Regions from separate parts of the Bacillus pfraonensis genome, predicted to be linked through region 1. Evidence: riboswitches for the same ligand, from Rfam matches in the RefSeq annotation. Region 1 holds a riboswitch; the other holds the start of a gene.
The links. A riboswitch is a leader RNA that binds a small molecule or an ion and turns the genes downstream of it on or off. The one in region 1 is predicted to bind preQ1.
Positions count from the first base shown of each region.

Region 2: linked by a shared signal. The riboswitch ahead of queC (7-cyano-7-deazaguanine synthase QueC) and the one ahead of KFD70_RS01975 (QueT transporter family protein) in region 1 are both predicted to bind preQ1.

Region 1 covers NZ_JAHCDO010000002.1:139,458-147,484, forward strand. The annotation lists gene KFD70_RS01945 (GNAT family N-acetyltransferase) at 167-1,018, shown strand; gene KFD70_RS01950 (isochorismatase family protein) at 1,072-1,632, opposite strand; gene KFD70_RS01955 (DUF6123 family protein) at 2,015-2,275, shown strand; partial or broken gene KFD70_RS01960 (DMT family transporter) at 2,278-3,161, opposite strand; gene KFD70_RS01965 (reverse transcriptase-like protein) at 3,175-3,561, opposite strand; gene KFD70_RS01970 (aldose 1-epimerase family protein) at 3,801-4,673, opposite strand; PreQ1 riboswitch class I at 4,805-4,849, shown strand; gene KFD70_RS01975 (QueT transporter family protein) at 4,856-5,341, shown strand; gene KFD70_RS01980 (ribonuclease H family protein) at 5,835-6,494, shown strand; gene KFD70_RS01985 (zinc-finger domain-containing protein) at 6,507-6,683, shown strand; gene KFD70_RS01990 (DUF2564 family protein) at 6,714-6,962, opposite strand; gene cspB (cold shock-like protein CspB) at 7,083-7,280, opposite strand; gene KFD70_RS02000 (YqcI/YcgG family protein) at 7,577-8,027, shown strand, end outside.
Region 2 covers NZ_JAHCDO010000011.1:105,228-113,254, forward strand. The annotation lists gene KFD70_RS12515 (M3 family oligoendopeptidase) at 1-1,589, shown strand, start outside; gene KFD70_RS12520 (DinB family protein) at 1,729-2,262, shown strand; gene KFD70_RS12525 (DUF6254 family protein) at 2,490-2,606, shown strand; gene KFD70_RS12530 (ATP-binding protein) at 2,618-3,826, opposite strand; PreQ1 riboswitch class I at 4,060-4,103, shown strand; gene queC (7-cyano-7-deazaguanine synthase QueC) at 4,197-4,859, shown strand; gene queD (6-carboxytetrahydropterin synthase QueD) at 4,859-5,353, shown strand; gene queE (7-carboxy-7-deazaguanine synthase QueE) at 5,346-6,062, shown strand; gene queF (preQ(1) synthase) at 6,104-6,601, shown strand; gene KFD70_RS12555 (YkvS family protein) at 6,650-6,835, opposite strand; gene KFD70_RS12560 (hypothetical protein) at 7,053-7,226, shown strand; gene KFD70_RS12565 (histidine phosphatase family protein) at 7,321-7,923, shown strand; gene KFD70_RS12570 (GNAT family N-acetyltransferase) at 7,960-8,027, opposite strand, start outside.

The sequences.
Region 1 (8,027 bases):
AGCGATGGTGATAACGAAGACTGCAGAAATAACGTTATTAGAATATCGTAGGAGATGCAAAGTCGATTAACTCTTATCTTTGTAAAAATAAGTGCTTTTCTAGTTCGAATATTAAAGGGAGTTGTATGGAGACATTTATTTATGGAATATAGAAGGAGGATAGGTAGTGATTGTAATAGATAGAATTGAGGAAAAAGATATCCCACAGCTTATAAATTTATCTGAATTAGTTGGATGGGATTATAGTTTAGAAGAAATCAAAACAATTTTTCAATCAGGAATCGTATATGGTGGAAAGAATGAGAGGAGGGAGATTATTGCCAGTGCAGCTATCATCCTATATGGAGAGAAATTAGCATCTCTTGGCATGGTCATTGTACATCCTCAGTATAAAGGGAAAGGGATTGGCAGAAAAATTACAGAGGCTTGTATAAGAAGTGTTTCAGAAAAGACATCAATTATGCTTATTGCTACAGAAGAAGGAAGACCTTTATATGAGAGATTAGGTTTTCAAGTAGTTAGGCATATTTCAAAGTATATATGTAATCAGTATGTAACTCCTAAAGATTACGATAGAAATGAGCAACACATTTTTATGGATTATGATAAGGGAGATAGTAATGGAATTGTGAAGTTAGATGAAACAGCTTTCGGGGTAAATAGAAGTAATTTTATACAGAGAAGAATTGAACAATCTGAACAGTGCATAGTTGTAAAAGATAAAGAAAATTATATTGTGGGATATGGAATGAGCATACAAACTCCAGAAAATAGAATGATAGGACCGATTGTTGCGCCGAATAATCATATCGCAACTACAATTGTTAATCTTTTGGCAAAAGATTATAAAGGAAAACTTAGAATTGATGTACCAGAAGGAAAAGAATTTTTTATGACTGTACTCGAGAAAGCTGGATTTCAAAAGGTAAATCAACCACCAATTATGTTGAAAAACAGTAATCAATTTTTGAAACGAAATGGTGAATTATATGGAATTGCTGCGCAGATATTTGGATGAAAAAAGATTCCTTTTAAAAAAGGAATCTTTTTTCATTTATGAATACCATTTTTCTACTCCCGATATTGATTATGAATTGGGGAAAACAAATCTTCCTCGACATCTCTAACAATAGAAAAATGATCGACATTATAATGACCATGTAGTGTTTTATTGTGATGTTCAATAATTTGCTGAGCTGATAAAATTGTAGAATCATTTGTGGAATGACCGTTTTTGATTAAGGTGACATCAAATCCCTGTACTGTTGCTGTTCTAACGGCAGTATCAATACAATGCTCGGTTTTACAACCACCTATAACAAGATGACCAATTTCTTTCTCTCTTAAAATCGTATGTAAAGAGGTGTTATAAAATGAATTGGTTGCTTGTTTGTCTATGATTTGTACCGCATGAGGGATTTTGATTTCCTCATGTACTTGAAATCCTTTCCCCATACCGGAAGCAACATCAGTATCTCTGACGAAAATAATAAGGGCATTGGATTGAATCGCTTTTTGAATGGCTATATTTATATTCGTTAATAATTGATCTTTATGAAATACTGCAGATTCTTGCTCGTTACCGTCAATAAGTTCTTGTTGAGCATCAATAATTAAAAGGGCTTGTTTCATTACATTTCTCCTTTTTATCTCGTTATTTGTGGGGAGTAATCTCGTTCTCTTAATATCCAGAATATATCAAGAGGGAGGTTTGGAATGAAGAAATTTCCTGCTGATTAAAGTTACACTTTATTTATTTCTTGAAACTGTAGACGATTCCTTTTTATATAAGGAGATTATTTCATTTTTTTATTGACCTTTACATGATGTAACACCTTGCAATATAACTAAGGGGGAAGAGAAAGAAGGTGAAAATTAACGAATTATCTAATGTTATTTTTATCTATTAGGAAATTAAAAACTCTAAGAGAGATTGTCAAAGAAAATTCATTCTCATAAAGCCTAAAAACATGTATGATAGAAGGTGGAGAATTTTTTGGTAGGTGGGAACAGTATGCAAACGGTACAAGATTATCTTTCATTCTTACACACAAAAGGATTTAAATTATCAGAGGATGCACAAGGGTTTATTATGTTTGGCCAAGGATATACAGGTGCATCTGATGTTCTTGTAAATGCAGCGATTGAGGCAACAATTAAACATCAATTGCAATTTGATGGCAGTTATTTTATCGCTTTATTAGAGCGATTGAAGGAAGAGAAAATTACTGATAAAAAAAGCGCAAAGGCTTTTATGCAGACGTTACAAGCGTAACATCATGCAGCCTGCGCTTCTTTTTTTGTTTTTGAAGGAAGTTCAACAAAAATCATACCTAAGAAAATACAAAGATAACCAAGCATTGCGGAAATAGAAAGCTGTTCGTTTGCGACAAGAACACCTGTTAATGCAGCAAAGACAGGTTCCATTGCGAAAATAATAGCAACTCTTGTTGGAGATGTATGCTTTTGCGCAGCTGTTTGAATAAAAAAGGCGATTGATGTTGCGAATACGGATGTTGCAAGTAGAGCAAATAAAAAAGCCGAATTCGTCCATAAAGAGATTGAAAATAATTTCTCCCAATCCTCAAATAAAAAAGCACAGAAGGAAGAGAAAATTCCAACAGATAATACTTGGGTTGTGCTTAATAATAAAGGTGATATCTTTTTAGAGAAGACTCCGTTAATGAGAATATGTGCTGCAAAGGCAATTGCACAGCCGAGAACGAGTATATCACCAATATTCAATTGAAAAGAATCACCAGCGGTTAGTAAATATAAGCCAGCTGTTGCAGCGGTAATGCCAAGTATTTTAAAAAGATAAATGAAAGAATGGGAACCATAACAATACTGAGTCCAGTTAAAAATCCTGCTTTAGAAGAAGTGGTATAAAGTAATCCAAATGTTTGTAATACATAACCGATAAATAAGAAAAATCCGACAATTAAACCCGCAATACTACTATGTTGAATTTCTTGTTTTGAAGTTTTTTTCGAGAACATAAATTGAATAAATAATAAAATGATTCCAGCAAATAAAAAACGAACACCATTGAAAGTAAATGGTCCAACAAATGACATTGCATTTTGAACGACAACAAACGTGGCCTCAAAAATAAAGGAGACAAATAATAAAGCGAGAGGAGCAATCCATCCTTTTTTCACACTAAAACCCCCATTAATTTTGTAAAATGGCTTTTCTTGCTAATTCATCAGCAACTTTGTTTTGACTACTTGGAATCCACTTTATAAAGAAAAGATCAAATCTTTTGATGTATGCTAGTGCCTCTTCTAAAAGTGGTGCATATGTTTTATTTTTTGCATATTCTTTTTCTACAGCACGTTCAACAAGCTGTGAATCTGTACGAAAAGATACAATGCTATAATTATGTTCTGTGCAATATTTTAATGCAGCGAGTAATGCATGATATTCAGCTTCGTGGTTGGACATGATTCCAAGTGGTAGTGATAATTGCACAGGTGGCTGCACACCTTTAATAAAAACCCCAGCACCAGAAGGGCCTGGATTTCCCTTTGATGCACCATCAATATATACTTCAATCAAAATTGAAAACCTCCATTATTATATAGCGTTAGCTGATAGTAATCCCTCACCTAATTTTAAAGGTGAGGGATAGAATATGAAACATGCACTTTACTCCGCATTAACGTACAGTAAGCCCCCACCTCAAAATTCAGCAAAAACAAAGAAGTTAGGTGGGGAGGGGTTGCACGTAAAAGCCCAATTCGTGAAGGCTAATAATCAGTGGGGATGAAGAAACCCCCACTGATTAAAGTTTCACTTTATCCAATTGTAATGCTGTAGCGGCATGTAAATGTTTCATTCGCTTGTAAGGATTGTACGCCTTTTTTCTCTTTGAAATCTTTTGCTGGTTCTACTTCATCAGCAATTCCATACCAAGGTTCGATACATAAGAAAGGAGCTTCATTACCTGGTGTCCAAACACCAACGAATGGGAAACCTTCAAATGCTACTTTTACAAACTTATTATGTTTATGAGAACGAATAGAAATTTCATTTGTATTCATATTTTCAAAAATAAGGGCATCATTTTTGAATAAATCATATGTAAGTGGTAATTCTGCCTTATTTTCAACAATTAGTTGTTTTTCTTTTGAAAGAAAAGGTCCTTTTAAAACACTTGTTTCTAAATGTTCAGGGCCATTAAATGATAAATGGTAGTCTGTAAATGAGTCACCTTCTACTAAAGGACAATTGAATCCTGGATGTGCTCCGATAGAAAAGAACATTTCTTTTGAAGTAGGATTGATCACTTCATAAGTAACGTGTATGTTTTGCTCGTCTAGTTCATAAGATACAAGTAGCTCAAACTCGTACGGATATTTTTGTAAAGTTTCTTGATTGCTAGTTACAGCATATGTAAGCTTTGTTTCGTTTTGTTCTTTTACTGAGAATATGAGATCGCGAGCAAAGCCATGTTGTGTCAATGAATAAGGTTTACCATCTATATAATATGTATTGTCCACTAATCTACCGACAATTGGGAATAAAATTGGTGCGCGACGCCCCCAATATTTAGGATCTCCTTGCCATAAATATTCTGTGTTGTCCTCTTTTAAGCGAACGCTTTGTAACTCTGCACCTTTTTCAGAGATGGAAACGATCACTTTTTCATTTTGAATTGTTGCTGTCATGAAGTGAAACCTCCTAAATCTTTCATATTCTCTATTATACGTTGTCTATAAGAAAAAAGGTAGTGAATGAAAAGAATCTATTGACGAATGACTGGCTATTGCGTACAATATAAAATTGTTGTTTAAAAACGGATCACGTGGTTCGAAACCATCCCACGTAAAAAAACTAAGGAGATTTTGTCATGAATATAAAAACATTAGTTGGTAATGGTATTTTAGCAGCGTTATATATTGCTGTTTCTGCACTTATTCAGCCATTTGGCTTTACGAATGTCCAATTTCGTATTTCGGAGATGTTTAATCATCTTGTTGTATTTAATAAGAAATCAATTTATGGAATTGTCTTAGGCGTATTTTTAACAAATCTCTTTTTCTCACCTATGATTGCGTATGATTTAGTATTTGGAGTGGGACAATCCGTTCTTGCACTTCTTGCTACGATTATTTCTATGCGCTTTATTAAAGGTGTTTGGGCTCGGATGATTTTTAATACAGTTATCTTTACAGTTACGATGTTTATGATAGCGATTGAACTTCATCTTGCATTTGATTTGCCATTTTTATTTACATGGCTTACATGTGCAGCTGGTGAATTTGTTGTAATGGCAATTGGCATGCCTGTTATGTATTGGATTAATAAGCGAGTGCAATTTGAAAAAGTGATGTAAAGAACAAATAAAGAGGCTGAACCAAATCGAAATGATTGGGCAGCCTCTTTATTTGTATATAAATAAGTACTCTTAATTTATTAAAAAGGTGAAAATAAAGACTACCTCTCATGAATCAATCACTAAGAAGTAGTGATTGATTCATTTGTCATATTAATAAACCGAAGTTCAGTATCGACTTCAAAATAGAAAGAATCTCCTTCAAATGGATCTTCCATAAAATTCCTGTATTGTTAAAATAAATGAATATTCTTGCTGTCGATTGAGATTGATTAAAGTTTCACTTTATAAGTGAACATCCTATTGGAAAATTTTGGGGAATATATAGATGGAGACTGAGACTGTTCTGCTGAAATTTAGGATAGTAATCTAATTTTCGTTTAGTCCAAGAGGCTACTCACAATATGAACTGATTCATTCGCATACAATACAGCGACTCTTGGTAAAATATAATAAAATAAAAATACGAATTCTTATATAAGGGGAAATTAACATGAAATATAAAATATATTGGCTGTATAAAACAAAGACGAGTCTTCAAACTGAATTAACAACAGATTATATGAACATAGAGGAAGCGCTTCAATTTGCAACTGATTTTAAAAAAACTGGTAGAGCAAAGGAATTATTATTTTATGATGAAATGGGAGCGGAATGGACGCTAAAAGAGATGAAAAAGCTCGGTAAACAAATAGAAGAGGAGCCACAAGATATTCGTATCTACTTTGATGGGGGATATGATTTAGAGACGAAAGAGGCTGGAGTTGGTATTTGTATTTACTATAAAAAAGGTCAGAAAATATACCGAGTTCGCCGAAATGCTTACATAGATGGCATATATGATAATAATGAAGCGGAATATGCAGCGCTATTATACGGAATGAATGTACTAGAGGAATTAGGAATTAAATACGAATCGGTTACATTACATGGTGATTCTCAAGTCGTACTTCAGCAACTAGCTGGAGAATGGCCGTGCTATGACGAACATTTGAATCATTACTTAGATCAGATTGAACAAAAAGCAAAGCAAATGAAATTAAAGCTTGTCTGTGAACCAGTAGCAAGAAAACAAAATAAAGAAGCTCATCAATTGGCCACACAAGCATTGGAAGGAACAGTAATTGACAGCCATAAAGAAATAACGGAATAGAGAGGTGCAGTGGTGAATAAAAAGCAGCTCATTACAGAGGTAAATGATTTATTAGAAACATATTGTGAAGGATGTTTCTTGCAGGAACATTATAGAAAAACTCATAGCAAATATTATGCTCATTCTTTTTGTATTCGGCAGTGTACTGTGGGAGAGAAATTAAAAGAATATGGAGAGCGATTATCGTAAAAAAACATCCAGAGATAACTCTGGATGTTTTTAATGCTTAGCTTCCTTCAATTGGTGTTCACATAGACTTAATTTTTTTTCTTCGTTCATTAAAAAAGGCTCATCTAAATCTGTTGCAACAGATTTCATTGTTTCAAGTTGAGAGCGTGCAGATTCGACTGCGGTTGTCGCATGCTGTAATGATTCAGGATCCATTGTAATTGTTGCAGAACCTACCATTTTTTGTGCTGTTTCTACGCGGAATTTTACTTCTTCAAAATCATTTACATGTGAACCCATTATCGATTCCTCCTTTATATTCTGTCACATTTCACATAGTTTTCACCCTGCAAAAAGGAAATATACAAAGGAATAATAAAGGAGGTTACCAAGTAAGGTAACCTCCTGTTATATGTTGGATTAAAGTTTTACTACGTTAGCAGCTTGAGGTCCGCGGTTTCCTTCAACGATATCGAAAGATACTTCTTGACCTTCTTCTAAAGCTTTGTAGCCTTCGCCTTGAATAGCTGTGAAATGTACGAATACATCGTCAGCACCTTCAATTTCAATAAATCCAAAACCTTTTTCGTTGTTAAACCATTTTACTTTTCCTTGCATGTTACAATTCCTCCTAAAAAACGATTACTTTTTCATTTAGTGAATCTCGTTTGAAATGTTTGCAGGTTCATAAAACTGAAAATGCTATATTCTCGAATATTCTGCTAAATGATATTTTTAATATACACGAAATGGTAGATTTTAGTCAAGTAAGCGGTTTTAAATTTTTGTATTTTTAAATAATTTTTTACACAAGTTTTTTATGGTATAGGACAAGCTCTTTTTTTAATATGTTTAAGTGAATGCTGTACATAATGAGGTGAGAGAATGAATCTTATTTATTAGATAATGAAGGGATGAGAAATAGGATAGATATACCAAGATGGGTTCCGCAAGAATTTGAAAATTTTTCTAATGTTGTATTGGACCCAACTTTTCCTTGTTATTTTGGTTTAACAGCTTTAAAGAAAAATGAACTTCGCTACTCATTCTTGTCTCATGATGATCGGAGTCATCTACCGCAGACAATGCTTTCTTTTTTACAGTTGATGAATGAACGGCCCGTTGTAAGAAGAGGATTTTTTCTTTTTGTTGAGCCAGAACGTGAAGAATGCTCACTTGAACATTACCGAGCGTATTTTTGGAGAATTCTACAATATTTACATGAAGAAGATAATCAATTATGGCCAAAGCAGATTCCAGAAAATCCAGATCATTATTTATGGGAATTTTCATTTGGCGGAGAGCCAATGTTTGCGTTTGGGAACGCTCCAGCTTATAAACAAAGAAAAACGAGACATTTGGGGA
Region 2 (8,027 bases), on a different contig from region 1:
AAAAGCAAGTCATTGGTGTAATTAATGAAATTCGCAATGATTTTGGCACGATGGGAAATATTTGTTACATTCGCCATTCTGTTGATACAACAGATGTATTTTACAAGGAAGAACAAGATTTCTTTGATGAATATTCTCCTATTGTACAAGGCTATACAACGAAATATTATAAAGCATTGATGAATTCTCCATTTCGTGAGGAGCTAGAAGCTTATTATGGGAAACAGTTATTTGCTTTAGCGGAATGTGATTTAAAAACATATTCAGATGAAATTGTAAAAGATTTGCAATTGGAAAATAAATTATCTTCCCAATATACACAACTTTTAGCGGCTGCCAAAATTGACTTTGAAGGTGAAGAAAGAACATTATCACAGCTTGGACCTTTTATGCAACATAAGGATAGAGATATGCGAAAAAGAGCAAGTGAAGCTTATTACGGATTTTTAGCAGAGCATGAAGAAGAGTTAGACCGTATTTACGATGAACTTGTAAAAGTAAGAACGAAAATTGCTACAACACTTGGTTTTCAAAACTTTGTTGAACTTGGATATGCAAGAATGTACCGCACAGATTATAATGCGGAAATGGTGGCAAATTATCGTAAACAAGTATTAGATTACATTGTTCCAGTTGCAACAGAATTACGAAATAGACAAAAGGCGCGCATCGGTGTAGAAAAATTAGCTTACTATGATGAGAGCTTTGAATATGCAACAGGTAATCCGACTCCAAAAGGAGATGCAGAGTGGATTATTAATCATGGAAAGACGATGTATAAAGAATTATCAAAAGAAACAGATGAGTTCTTTAACTTTATGCTAGATAATGAATTATTAGATCTAGTTGCGAAAAAAGGAAAAGCTGGCGGCGGTTATTGTACATACATTGAAAATTATAAGGCTCCGTTTATTTTCTCGAACTTTAATGGAACATCGGGTGATATTGATGTGTTGACGCACGAAGCAGGTCATGCATTTCAAGTATATGAAAGCCGCAAGTTTGAAATTCCAGAGTATAATTGGCCAACGTATGAAGCCTGTGAAATTCATTCCATGAGTATGGAATTTTTCACATGGCCATGGATGAAATTATTCTTTGAGGAAGATGCGGATAAATATTATTTCTCTCATTTAAGTTCAGCACTTCTATTTTTGCCGTACGGTGTATCTGTTGATGAGTATCAACACTATGTATATGAAAATCCAGAGGCATCTCCAGACGAACGGAAAGCAGCATGGCGTAATATTGAAAGAAAGTACTTGCCGCACCGAGATTATGAAGACAATGATTATTTAGAACGTGGTGCTTTCTGGCAACGTCAAGGCCATATTTACAGCTCTCCTTTCTATTATATTGATTATACATTGGCGCAAATTTGTGCACTGCAATTTTGGAAGCGAGCAAGAGACAATAGACAAGAAGCTTGGGAAGACTATGTGAATCTTTGTCAGCAAGGAGGAAGCAAATCTTTCCTAGATTTAGTAGAGGTAGCAAATTTAACATCACCGTTTGCTAATGGTTGTGTGCAAGGTGTAATCAATGAGATTCAAGCATGGTTACGTGCAGTGGATGACACAAAATTGTAAAAATCAACCTTGTTTTTTTCACATTTTACAATCGACACATTTGCAAAATAATGAGATAATATAAGAAAATTCAGATTTATTTAAAGGGTGTTTCTAAATTAGAAGCGCCTTTTTTTACCAAAAAAGAGGGGGGAGAATTATGCTTCAATCTAATATGAATGTTAGTTTGGAAACTTTGCTGCAATCGTTACAATCTACAAGAAATACATTATTATCAGAAATTGAGATGTTAAATGATACGGAAGTAAATGTAAAACCGCGCCGTGATAAATGGAGTATCATTCAAATTTTGCATCACCTACACCTAGTTGAACAATCTGTTACATCAGCTCTTGTGTATGCTTTGCAGAAAAAAGAAAGAAAAGTAGTCCCGCTCAAAGATCTCCAACTTACTCTTGATCGAACATACAAACGAGAAGCTCCTCAACAAATGCAACCAACAGAAACATTAATGAAAAAACAACAAGGAATTCAATTACTCGAACATTCACGAGCAGAATTATTGCATACGCTGCATAGTATTATAGATGAAAGTGAATTATTTGAAAATTCATTAAAACATCCTGTGTTTCATGAACTTAATTTATATCAATGGGTTCAATTCCTTGATTTACATGAACAGCGCCACCTTACACAGTTAAAAGAAGCAAAATATGCGATTTTGCAAAGATAAAGAAAAATTCTCATTTCTATGGGAACTATATGTAATAAATAGAAGAAGCGAATTAGTAGTTATCTCGCTTCTTTTATTTTATCCAGCTATTCGTGGGAAGTAAGCCCTACTTTAATATTCAGAGAAAACTAAGAGAGCTAGGTAATGGAAGTTTCACTTGGATGGATGCATATTTTTATCTCTTATTTTGGAATAATACATAGAGAGCATATGAAGGAGTTGAAAGCATGTCACATAAGAAAAAAGAGCAAGAGCGTAGTTGGAAAGCACGAAAAGAAAATCAAAAACCGCATGGGAAAGTAAAGACTTTTGCTGAACTTGTTGATGAAACAGAAAAAACGTGATGAAATCTTCATCACGTTTTTTGTATGAGTGGAAAGGTTAATAGGAAGGTTGTACCAATATCTTTTTCACTTGTAATATCGATTTTTCCATCCATTGCTTTGATGACGCTGAATACGACCATCATCCCAAGCCCAGTTCCTTTCTCTTTTGTAGAATAGAATGGAGAGCCAAGGCGCTTTATCTGTTCTGTGTCCATACCGATTCCATTGTCTTTTATATACAATTGAATATGTTTATGGTCGGGAACTAGTGTGAGGATAAGATCGCCACCTTTAGGCATGGCTTCAATACAGTTTTTTAGAATATTTAACAAACATTGATTAAATTTTTGCTTTTCGCCAGTAATAAAAAAAGAGCTACTTTGTTTTATGTAATGTATGCGAACATTTGATAAATTCGCTAATGGCGTAATAAGAGATAGTGCATGAAGTAATTCATCTTCTAGTTGTAACATTTGTTCTTTCTCAATACTTGGTTTTGCAAATGTTAAATAATCTGTGAGAACGTGATTTGCTTGTTCAATCCCATGTATAGCTATTTCTGTGTATAATTTTCGATCTTTTTCAGAGCATTTTTCAGATTGTAAAAGTTGTAAAAAACCTTTTGTTGAAGTCAAAGGATTACGAATTTCATGGGAAATGGAAGCGGCCATTTCTCCAATAAGATGAAATTTCTCAGCGTTAATAAGTTCTTCCTGTAAACGAATTTGCAATCGAAGTATGTTTAATAAATAAAGAATAAGAATTGTACCTATTATTGTGCATAGTTGATACGCAATAATATGAAGAAGATAGTCTTCAGAATTAGGCACTTTGATAAGGAAAACAGGAACCCAAACGAGTCCGTATGTAAGACTATATAAAATGGCAAGTATAAGTTTTATATGATTGGACCCTTTATTGAAAAATTTGTATGTAGAAAGTAAAACGATATATAAGAGAATCGAGCCAATAGCGGATGGAATGATTCCTACTCCTCCTAATAAGAAACGGTATACGTTTAATACAACTAAAATAGATCCACCGGCAATAGGCCCTCCTGTTAATGTGCCAACAATTAATACAATATGACGCATATCAAATTGAAACCCAGTATCTGTTTTTGCTGCAAAAAAAATGCAAAGCATTGTGGTAATACTACAAAGTAATATAAATATAGTTGAATTTAGTTTAGGTGAATGCTTGCCTTTTTGATTCCAAAATAGGTGATACACTAGCATTATAACGAGAATCAATAATATGTTTAAAAAGAGGTGAATGATAAAGAGTTTCAGTTTTATGCCCCCTTGCTATTCTCACATGTATAGTATTAATTAAGTACAATCATACTATTAAAATACAAGAAAATGAATCTGAATTTCGTTAAAAAAAAGAAAAATCAGAAGTTTCCCTGAGGGAGAAACAGTATGTTACAATATGTGTTGTCAATGAAAGAAGAAATTCCATGTATAACATGGGAGAGGTTCGCGAACTCCCTCTATAAAAAACTATGGAAACAACAATATCCTTAGGTATTGTTTTGTTTTTTTATTGTGACAGTTCAAGAACGTTCTTTCTTCTTATTCGTAGTAGAGAAGGAGAATGAGTGAGATGAAAAAAGAAAAAGCAGTTGTCGTTTTTAGTGGTGGACAAGATAGTACAACATGTTTATTTTGGGCGATGCAGCAGTTTGCAGAGGTGGAAGCAGTGACGTTTAATTATAATCAACGTCATAAGTTAGAAATCGATTGTGCAGCTGATATTGCGAAAGAGCTAGGAATTAAACATACAGTACTTGATATGAGCTTATTAAATCAACTTGCTCCAAATGCGTTAACAAGAACGGATATGGAGATTACACATGAAGAAGGTGAACTACCATCGACATTTGTAGATGGACGAAATTTACTGTTCTTATCATTTGCAGCTGTGCTAGCAAAACAAGTTGGAGCACGTCATATTGTAACGGGCGTATGTGAAACAGATTTTAGCGGTTATCCTGATTGCCGTGATGTATTTGTGAAATCGTTAAACGTTACGTTAAATTTATCTATGGATTATCCATTTGTTATTCATACACCACTTATGTGGATCGATAAAGCAGAAACATGGAAGTTATCAGATGAACTTGGTGCATTCGAGTTTGTTAGAGAAAAAACATTAACATGCTATAACGGAATAATCGGTGATGGTTGCGGTGAATGTCCAGCTTGTAAACTTCGTAAAGCAGGTTTAGATACGTATTTACAAGAACGCGAAGGAGCGAACGCATAATGGAACAGAATTTTTTTGGATTTCGCATTGTAGAAAATTTACAAAAAGTGGACAAGGATATTCAACGTGAACAACTGAAATATCATAATAAACGAGTGATGGTAAGTAAGGAATTTACATTTGATGCAGCGCATCATTTGCATTGTTACGAAGGGAAATGTAAAAATTTACATGGTCACACATACAAAGTTGTTTTTGGTATTAGTGGATATGTAAATGAGATTGGACTTGCAATTGACTTTGGCGATATAAAAGAAATTTGGAAAAATGAAATTGAAATTTATTTAGATCATCGTTATTTAAATGAAACGTTGCCAGCAATGAATACGACGGCTGAAAACATGGTCGTTTGGATTTACGAAAAGATGGCTGAAGCACTTACAAAAGAGAATCGCGTTCATGAATATAAAGGAGCACGTGTTGAATTTGTTCGTCTATTTGAAACACCAACAAGTTATGCGGAAGTAAGACGGGAGTGGATGATCGGTGAGTAAAATTCCTGTTTTGGAAATTTTCGGACCGACCATTCAAGGAGAAGGAATGGTTGTTGGGCAAAAGACGATGTTCATTCGTACAGCAGGTTGTGACTATAGTTGCGCATGGTGTGATTCGTCCTTTACATGGGATGGGTCGGCGAAAGAACAAATTCGGCAAATGACTCCAGAAGAAATTTGGAGTGAACTTGTTGAAATTGGTGGAGAAAATTTTTCACATGTAACAATTTCAGGTGGGAACCCAGTACTATTGAAAAATTTAGAAGGTTTTCTGTCTTTATTACAAGAAAAGAAAATTCGCACCGCTATTGAAACGCAAGGGAGCAAGTGGCAGGAATGGTTACTTCGTATTGATGAAATAACTATCTCACCGAAGCCACCAAGCTCACAGATGAAAACAGATTTTATCATGTTAGATTCTGTTATTGAAAGATTGGCAGGAAAAGATTTTAGTTTAAAAGTTGTCGTGTTTGATGATCACGATTTTGAATATGCGATAAAGGTGCATGAGCGTTACCCGCACGTACCATTTTTCTTACAAGTTGGAAATGATGATACAAAAACAGTGGATGATGCAATGCTTATTAGGAATTTATTACAAAAATATGAATGGCTTATTGAAAAAGCTGTTCAGTGCAAAGAGATGAATGATGCAAAAGTATTACCTCAGCTCCATGCGTTAGTGTGGGGAAACAAACGAGGCGTATAAGAATAAACTCTGAAGAATCGAATGGAAGGGATGTATACAGAATGGCAGGAAGATTAGACGAAGATTTAAAAGATGTAACGTTACTTGGAAATCAAAATACAAAATATTTATTTGAATATAGTCCGGGAATTTTAGAGACATTTGATAATAATCATCCAAACCGTGATTATTTTGTAAAATTCAACTGTCCTGAATTTACAAGTTTATGTCCAAAAACAGGACAACCAGATTTTGCAACGATTTATATTAGTTATATTCCAGAGCAAAAAATGGTCGAGAGTAAATCATTAAAGTTATATTTATTTAGTTTCCGTAATCATGGAGATTTTCATGAAGATTGTATGAATGTGATTATGAACGACTTAATTAAATTAATGGACCCACGTTATATTGAAGTGTGGGGGAAATTTACACCACGTGGTGGTATCTCAATTGATCCATATTGTAACTATGGTCGCCCTGGCACGAAATATGAGCAGATGGCTGAATATCGTATGATGAATCACGATCTATATCCTGAAACAATTGATAATCGTTAATGAAAAAAGGATCTGTATGTAGGATACAGATCCTTTTTCTCTATTATATTATGCATGTTGATTAATAACGGTATAGTTTTTGTGATTTACAACTGTAAGAGGTTCCATATCTAGTTCTCTAAAATTCTCCATAATTGTTATATCGACAATAACGGAGTTTTTATTTACTTTTTGAACACGACCTTGCATTCCACCTTTAAATTCGATAATATCTCCAGTTTCTGCGATTTTCATAAGCAACTCTCCTTGTTACAGTTTTGCCAAAAAAGAACAAGTTCGTTCTTTTTTATTTCCCTTTATTTTGAACTATATTCCCCTGTTTGTAAATGTTTCCATGAGAAAAATTCAAAAAATAGTCATTTTTTTGTAAGATATGTATTAGATATTTTTCTATTTTTGAAGAGGGAATAGATAAAAAAGTGTTTATATCAGTATATAGGGGTATAATAAAATGGGGGCGGTAAAAATGTTATTTGAGATTATTGGAAGCTGTATAGTGATTCTTTTATTCTTATTTTCATATAAACAATTAAAAATAATTCGTAGCCATGAAACAGGGACATATTTTGATGGAGTGGATGGTGTGCATGCTTCTGTCACTCATGAGAGTAGTGCGGATATGTAAGGAAGTATGACTTTCCCTTTCTCCATGGTATGATGGCAATAAGAAACAGTGCATAATAATATAGGTGATGAGCGATGAATGGAGAGTGGAGAAGATGCGAATTTCTTTTATTCGTCACGGTCGCTTAAACAATGTTACAGAATCAATGACAGCATCATCGTTTCGCGAATGGATGGAACGATACGATTTAGAAGGTATGGAAAAAAGTAAGGACATACCAATCGAAACAATTGAAGCGATTGAATCGGCGAAGCTTATTGTAACGAGTGATCAAAAACGTGCAGTACAGTCAGCAGCAGAATTAACAGGTTCTCTTTCTTTTGTTCAAAGTGCTCTATTTCGAGAGGCGCAAGTGCCATCTTGCTTTCTTGTCCCAAAATGGGTGAAGTGTAAACCAGAAGTATGGATGTTTATCGGGCGCGTATTATGGACGATTGGATATTCTAAAGATGTTGAGTCCTACCGAGAAGCAGGGGAAAGAGCAAAGCAAGCAGCTGATACGTTAATTGGTTATGCTCTTGTACATGGGCGCATTGCACTCGTAGGTGATAGTTATTTTAATACGATGATTGGAGCAGAGTTACGTGCAAGGGGTTGGTCTGGACCTCCTATCTTTCATAGAAAGCCATGGGGGTGTACAGAATACACGTTTCATGAAGCGATGAATGGAAATATACTGAATACCAATTTAACATAAAAGCACACGATTACAATGAAGAATCGTGTGCTTTTTTTAGGAAACGAAAGCTTTTTTATAGAGTGGTTTCGCTAAATGAGCATAGGGCTCTCCGACAAGCATAA